DNA from 2 places in the Synechococcus sp. H55.8 genome. Region 2 is predicted to be linked to the other one. Evidence: riboswitches for the same ligand, from Rfam matches in the RefSeq annotation. Region 2 holds a riboswitch; the other holds the start of a gene.
The links. A riboswitch is a leader RNA that binds a small molecule or an ion and turns the genes downstream of it on or off. The one in region 2 is predicted to bind cobalamin.
Positions count from the first base shown of each region.

Region 1 (3,406 bases), on a different contig from region 2:
GGGAACGAGCGCTGCTTTTTTCTACTCCCTTTTGGCGACGACTTTCCCCGACTTCTTTCATCGCCAGGGCCTGCACCCGGATGTGTATTACGAAGTGGCGGCGGTGGTCGTCACCCTGGTGCTGGTGGGCAAGTGGATGGAGCAGCGGGCCAAAGGGCAAACCTCCGAAGCCATTCGCAAGCTGATGGGGTTGCAGCCGAAAACGGCAAGGGTCATCCGCGACGGGGTGGAGCAGGATATCCCGATTGCGGCGGTGCAGGTGGGGGATCGGATCCGGGTGCGCCCCGGTGAGAAGGTGCCGGTGGATGGGGTCATTCTAGAGGGATCCTCCAGCCTGGACGAGTCGATGGTAACTGGCGAGAGCCTGCCGGTGAGCAAGTCGGCAGGAGATGAGGTGATCGGGGCCACCCTCAACCAGACGGGCAGCTTTGTGATGGAAGCGCGGCGGGTGGGCAAAGATACGCTTCTGGCCCAGATCGTGCGCCTGGTGCAGGAGGCCCAGGGATCCAAGGCCCCCATTCAACAAGTGGCGGATCGGGTGACCTCCTGGTTTGTGCCGGCGGTGATCGGGGTAGCCATTCTAACTTTTGTCCTCTGGTGGGGGCTGGCGGGCAATCCGACGCTGGCCTTAGTGAACACCATTGGGGTGCTGATCATCGCCTGCCCTTGTGCGCTGGGGTTGGCCACCCCCACCTCGATCATGGTGGCGACGGGGCGGGGGGCGGAATTGGGGATCCTGGTAAAAAGCGCCGATAGCCTGGAATTGGCCCACCGCTTGCGCACGGTGGTCTTGGACAAAACCGGCACCCTCACCGAGGGCCGTCCCAGCGTCACCGATATCTGGACGCCAGGCTCTTCTCCCCTAGCCCTGTTGCGCCTGGCAGCAGCAGTGGAACAATACTCGGAACATCCGCTGGCCCAGGCGGTGGTGCAAAAAGCCAAAGCCGAAGGCATCTCAATCCCGTCGGCCCAGCACTTTCAGGCAAAAGTGGGCGAGGGGGCAGAAGCCTGGGTGGAGGGGCAGCAGGTGCGCATCGGTCGGCTGAGCTGGCTGGGGATCCCGTGGGATCCCTCTTGGTCGGAGCGGGTTCAGACCTGGGAAAGCCAGGGCAAAACGGTGATCGGCGTGGCGCAATCCCATCGTCTGGTGGGGCTGTTGGCCATTGCCGACCCGATCAAACCCACCTCCCCCGCCGCGGTGCGCCAGCTGCAGGAGATGGGCCTGGAGGTGATTCTGCTAACCGGGGATAACCCCACCACCGCCCAGGCCATTGCTCAGCAGGCAGGCATTCGCCGGGTGATCGCCCAAGTCCGTCCCGAGCAAAAGGCAGCCTACATTCGCCAGCTCAGACGGCCCCGACACCCGGTAGCGATGGTGGGAGATGGCATCAACGATGCGCCGGCACTGGCAGAAGCCGATGTGGGGATCGCCATCGGGACGGGCACCGATGTGGCCATAGCCGCCAGCGACATTACCCTGATAGCCGGCGATTTGCGGGGCGTGGTCACCGCCATTCAACTCAGCCGCGCCACCCTTGCCAACATCCGCCAAAATCTCTTCTTCGCCTTTATCTACAACACCCTCGGGATCCCGATTGCCGCCGGGGCGCTCTACCCCTTCACCGGCTGGTTGCTCAACCCCATGCTGGCGGGGGCGGCCATGGCCTTGAGCTCTGTTTCTGTAGTGGCTAACGCCCTGCGGCTGCGGCATTTTCGGCCCTCACCCCCAACCCCTCTCCCAGCCCTCACCCCCAGCTCCTCTCCCTGAGGCACCCAAGCGCTCCGCGCCGCTCACGCGACCACCCCCAGCCCCTCTCCCTGAGGGAGAGGGGAGCTAGGGATCAAGGTAGGGGGCCGGGGCTATCCCCCCAGGGGGGCTTGGTGAAGAGCAAGCGGCAAGCTAACCTAAGAGGCTCGGGCAGATTGGGGAAAGCGCGGTGCAAATCCGCCACTGTGACGCAACTGTGATGGGATCCCTCCCTCAGCCAGAACACCCACCTGCCCTTGTCCTGTACCCCTTGCGATTCACAAGGAACGGAGTTTTTTGTGTTGAATACCCTCCCTGTTTCCCCTCCCCTTGCGGTTGGGCAGTTTCCTTCTCCTCCATTGCCCCTCTTGCTCATCGGCCATGGATCCCGCGACCCGGAGGGGCAGCAAGCCTTTCTGGAGTTGGCCCAAGCGTACCAATCCCTCACCCCCCAGCGGCCGGTGATCCCTTGTTTTTTGGAGCTGGCGCAGCCGAGCATCGCCCAGGGGGTGGAACAATGCTTGGCCCAAGGGTGGCAGGAGATCGTGGCCCTGCCGCTGTTGTTGTTTGGGGCGCGCCACAACAAGTTCGACGTGACCGTGGAGCTGGATCGCCTGCAGGCCCTCCACCCGCAGTTGCGCATCCACTACGGGGGGCCGCTGGGGATCCGCATCGAGATCTTGCAACTGCTGCGAGATCGCTTGGCCGCTTTGCTGGCTGCCCAACCGCGGCAGATCCCAGGGGCGGAAACGGTGTTGCTGTTTGTCGGTCGCGGCTCCAGCGATCCCGAAGCCAACGCCGAAGCCTGTAAGCTGGCCCGGCTGCTCTGGGAAGGGTCGGGGTTGGCCGCCGTAGAGACCTGCTTTATCGGCATCACCCACCCCCGCCTGCCGGTGGGTTTGGAGCGGGCCTTGTCCTGGCAGCCGCGCCGGGTGATCGTGCTGCCCTATTTTCTCTTCACAGGGGTGCTGGTGAAAAAAATCGAGGCGGCGGTGCAAGAGCGGCGACGCCAATACCCCGAGATCGAGTGGCTGATGCTGCCGGAGTTGGGTCTTGTGGATACGGTGCTGCACAGCCTGCAGCAACTGGAGCAGGAAGCCCTCCAGGGCCAAACCCCAATCAACTGCCACCTCTGCAAGTTTCGCCTGGCGGTGAGCGCAGAGCTGGGAGTGGGGCATACTCATCACCACGACCATCAGGATCACCCTCACGCGCAGGGATCCCATCACCACCACCATCATCATGACCATCATTCCCATGGGCAGGGATCCCATCACCATCACCACAACCACGGCCATGCCCCCGCAGCGGCTGCGGATCCCTGGGCTCAATTAGAGGATTACCACCGACGGGCTTGGCAAGTGCCTTAACGTAAGGTGCGGAATTCCCCACCGTCTATACGGTGGGGATGGATAGCACCCTCTGACTGATTCTGGATATATTGCTTCACAATTTCTAGGGAGCAAATCATGCCAAAGCCTAGCCCTTCCCAATACACTTTAGTGACCGGTATTTTGTTACAAACACTACGTGCAAGTGAATTCTAAAAACTGCGTCAGCGTCGCTTCTTAGTCTGCCATTCTCGATGCTACACTTACTGTGGCTTCGACTAAGTCACAAAAGGTGACTGAAACTGTACTGGTAATCAGGCGGCAGACC
Region 1 is NZ_JANSJC010000033.1:16,765-20,170, forward strand. Features, by position in the region: gene NW862_RS11695 (heavy metal translocating P-type ATPase) at 1-1,768, shown strand, start outside; cobalamin riboswitch at 1,881-2,017, shown strand; gene NW862_RS11700 (sirohydrochlorin chelatase) at 2,047-3,117, shown strand; partial or broken gene NW862_RS11705 (RNA-guided endonuclease TnpB family protein) at 3,371-3,406, shown strand, end outside.
Region 1: another riboswitch for cobalamin. It lies ahead of NW862_RS11700 (sirohydrochlorin chelatase); the one in region 2 lies ahead of NW862_RS01415 (TonB-dependent receptor plug domain-containing protein).

Region 2 (3,406 bases):
GGCAGGAAGGGATCCCAGTTGGGCGCAAACTTCCCTGGACACTGGCCTTTTGGAGAAGCAGGCCCTGCCCCAGGCGCCACCGCTGCCGGACGACCGCCCGGCCATTTTTGTCGATGCCGCCAACGGCAGCGATACCCAAGGGGATGGATCCCGCAACAACCCCTTCAAGACCATCACCCATGCCATTGGACGGGCGCCAGCGGGCAGCATCATCCAGCTGCTGCCGGGGATCTACAGCGCAGAAAGCGGCGAAGTCTTCCCCATCCGCCTCAAGGCTGGCCTTATCTTGCGCGGGGACGAGTCCAACCTAGGGGAGGGCTACCTGATCGATGGCGGCGGCACCTACATGAGCCCGACCCTGGCCCGGCAAAATGTTGCTCTGCTGGCCGAGACCGGCTCAGAGGTGCGCGGAGTTACCCTGCGCAACCAGGGGCGGCGCGGCTATGCCCTCTGGATAGAATCGGCTTCCCCCCGCATTCTCAACAACAGCTTTGTGGGCAGCATCCACGACGGGATCTTCCTTGCCGGCGCTTCCAACCCCTGGATAGAGGGCAACCGCTTCTACAAAAATGGGGCCAACGGCATCTCCGTCTTGGGTACTTCCCAGCCCACCATTGTCAACAACCTCTTCCAAGAGACCGGCTTTGGCCTCACCATCGACCAGCGCTCGGCGCCGATGGTGCGCAACAACCGCATCCTGCAAAACCGCACCGGCATTGTGGTTGGCGGCAGCGCCCGGCCCATCTTGCGCAACAATCTCATTGCCCGCAACCTGGAGACTGGCCTGACAGCTATCACCAACGCCCAGCCCGATCTGGGCACGGCCTCGGATCCCGGCAACAACATTTTTGAGGGCAACGGCCAGTACGACATCCACAACGCCACCCGCGGCCTGCGCCTCAACGCCAACGGCAACCAACTGGCGGGCAAAACCAAAGGGGAGCTGGATCTAGCGGGCCAAACCACGGTTGCTGCCCTGCCCAGCAGCGCCCCACCACCCATTGCTGCCGGCGGCCTGACGCTGCCCAGCGCCCCCCCGGCTCCCAGCCGGGATCCCCAGCCGGCGGTGGCCAAGCCAGCCGAAACTTCCACAAACCTACCGGTGGTGGCGGTGCCGCAATCGACGGCCCCCCTTCCCCCTCCTGCAGCGGGCTCGGGAGGGCGTATTTTGCCCAGCGGCCCCAGCCAGCCGTCAAGCACGCAACCCCAGGAGTTTGTTGCCGTCCCCTTCACCCCCGATGGCTCTACCACGCCTGCCCAGCCGGTTGAGCCGGCTCCTGCCGCCCCTGTCCGCCAGGCCTCTGCAGCTCCCCTTACCGACATCACCACCCTGCTGCCGCCGCCGGCCCGCCGCCAAGCCAGAGAAAACCCTCCTACCTCCTCCTCTGCACCCTCAAGCTCGGCCCCAGCTCCTCCTGCTCAGGCTGCCGACAAGGACTCCGTCCCGCTGACGCGAGCGGCAACCCAGTTTCGCGTCTTGGTAACCCCCAAGGGCAGCGACGATTTGCAGCGGCTGCGGCAGCTCGTCCCCGAAGCGGTGGAGACCGTGTTCAACGGCAGGACGATGCTGCAGGCCGGCCTCTACGACAGCCGCAGCCAGGCCCAGTCAGTCCTGGATCGCCTGTTGGACGCCGGCTTTGACGCAGTGGCGGAGATGATCTTCCGTTGATATCACTGCCCAGGGATCCCCCCCGGCAGGATAGGAACTCCCCAGCAGGGGATGTATGATGCCTAGCACGGCTTTTTCCAAAAGGACTGCGGAGAAAGCCGTGCCGTCAGGTTGCTCTGGGGATCAGCCAGGGCAAGCAATGGGGAAAGTCCGGTGCAAATCCGGCGCTGTGCCGCAACTGTGATGGGCTAAGGCCCTCAGTCAGGATGCCCGCCTGCGGCTTTGGCTCACAGCTTAGCTCTTCCGCGTCGCACGGAAGCAGGAGAAACCGGATGAAAGTAATTGTTGTATGTCTCAGCCTTGGGCTGGGGAGCTGGAGTTTGGGGATCCCAGCCTGGGCGCAAGCGGTCTTGGACACCAGTCTTAGTGCCGAGATTTTCAATCAACCCGTCACCACACCGTTTCGCCGCCCTGGCTTGCTGCGGGACTCTTCGCGCCCAGTCTATGTCATCACCCGCCAGCAGATGCGCGAGCAAGGGGCAAGGACGGTGCAAGAAGCCCTGCGCTATCTGCCTGGGATCCTCAGCGATGGCACAGCGGGAACTCAGTTGGGAGCTCTTAGCTCTCAATTCATGCGAGGGGCGCGAACGGCGCAGGTGTTGGTGCTCTTGGACGGCCGCCCCCTCAACGATCTGGGCTTCTTTGGCGGGTTTGACCTCTCTCAACTCACCACAGATATTGTCGAGCGAATTGAAGTCTCTCCCGGTGGCGGCTCTACTCTGTATGGCTCGGATGCTGTTGGCGGCGTGATCAACATCGTTACGGTGGAGCCACAGCCAGAAACGGAGACGGTGCTGGAAGCGGCGGTCGGCAGCTACGGCCTCAATGAGCAAGGGATCCAAAGTCGGGGCCAAGCCCAGGATCTGGGCTGGGTGCTCAGCTATCGCCGTCTGAAAAGTAACAACGACTTTCCCTTTGCAATTGAGCGGCTGGGCAAGTCAGGCAAGCGGGAAAACTCGGCGGTGGAGTACCACAACTTGCAGGCCAAGCTTACCTGGCAACTGGCCAAAGACCAAGTCCTAACAGCCAACGCCCTCTACCTCAATAAAGCCTTTCGTGTGCCCAGCAGTGTGGAATTTCCCTCTCCCGATGCAGAGCAAAACACCAACGATCTGCTGCTGGATCTCAGTTGGCTGTGGACTCAGGCAACAGGATCCCTGCAGGCAAGAGTCTTTTTTGACGATCTCAACTACCGTTTCAGTGCTCCGCAAAGCCAGGGATCCCGCGACGTCATCCTGCGCAATGGCTGGGGATCCCAGCTGCAGTATGCTTGGCAAGCCGGCGAAAACCTAGAGGGAGCTTTGGGGGTAGATTATCGCTCCATCTCAGCTCGCAATACAACTTTTTCCTTTGCCAACGGTTCTGCCAATATCAACTACGACGATACGGTTAACCAGGGCGCCCTGTTTGCCCGCCTGGATTACAGCCCGGATCCCAACTTCCACCTTGATCTGGGCATGCGCCAGGACTTCAGCAGTTTGGCCAATGGCTCGGCCACCTCGCCGGCTGTGGGGATCCGCTGGACAGTGGCGGAAGGCACCACCTTGAGAGCCAACTACGCCAGCAGCTTTCGCACCCCCTTGATCTCGGAATTATTCTTTCGGCTGCGAGGCTTTTTTGAAGTGGATGGCAACCCCAATCTCCGCCCAGAGCGAGGGGAGAGCTTTGACGTTGGCTTGGATCAGAGCCTGGGAGATTTTGGCCTGCTGCGGCTAACGTTTGCCCACAACCGCATCC
Region 2 is NZ_JANSJC010000002.1:69,951-73,356, forward strand. Features, by position in the region: gene NW862_RS01410 (DUF1565 domain-containing protein) at 1-1,669, shown strand, start outside; cobalamin riboswitch at 1,761-1,902, shown strand; gene NW862_RS01415 (TonB-dependent receptor plug domain-containing protein) at 1,942-3,406, shown strand, end outside.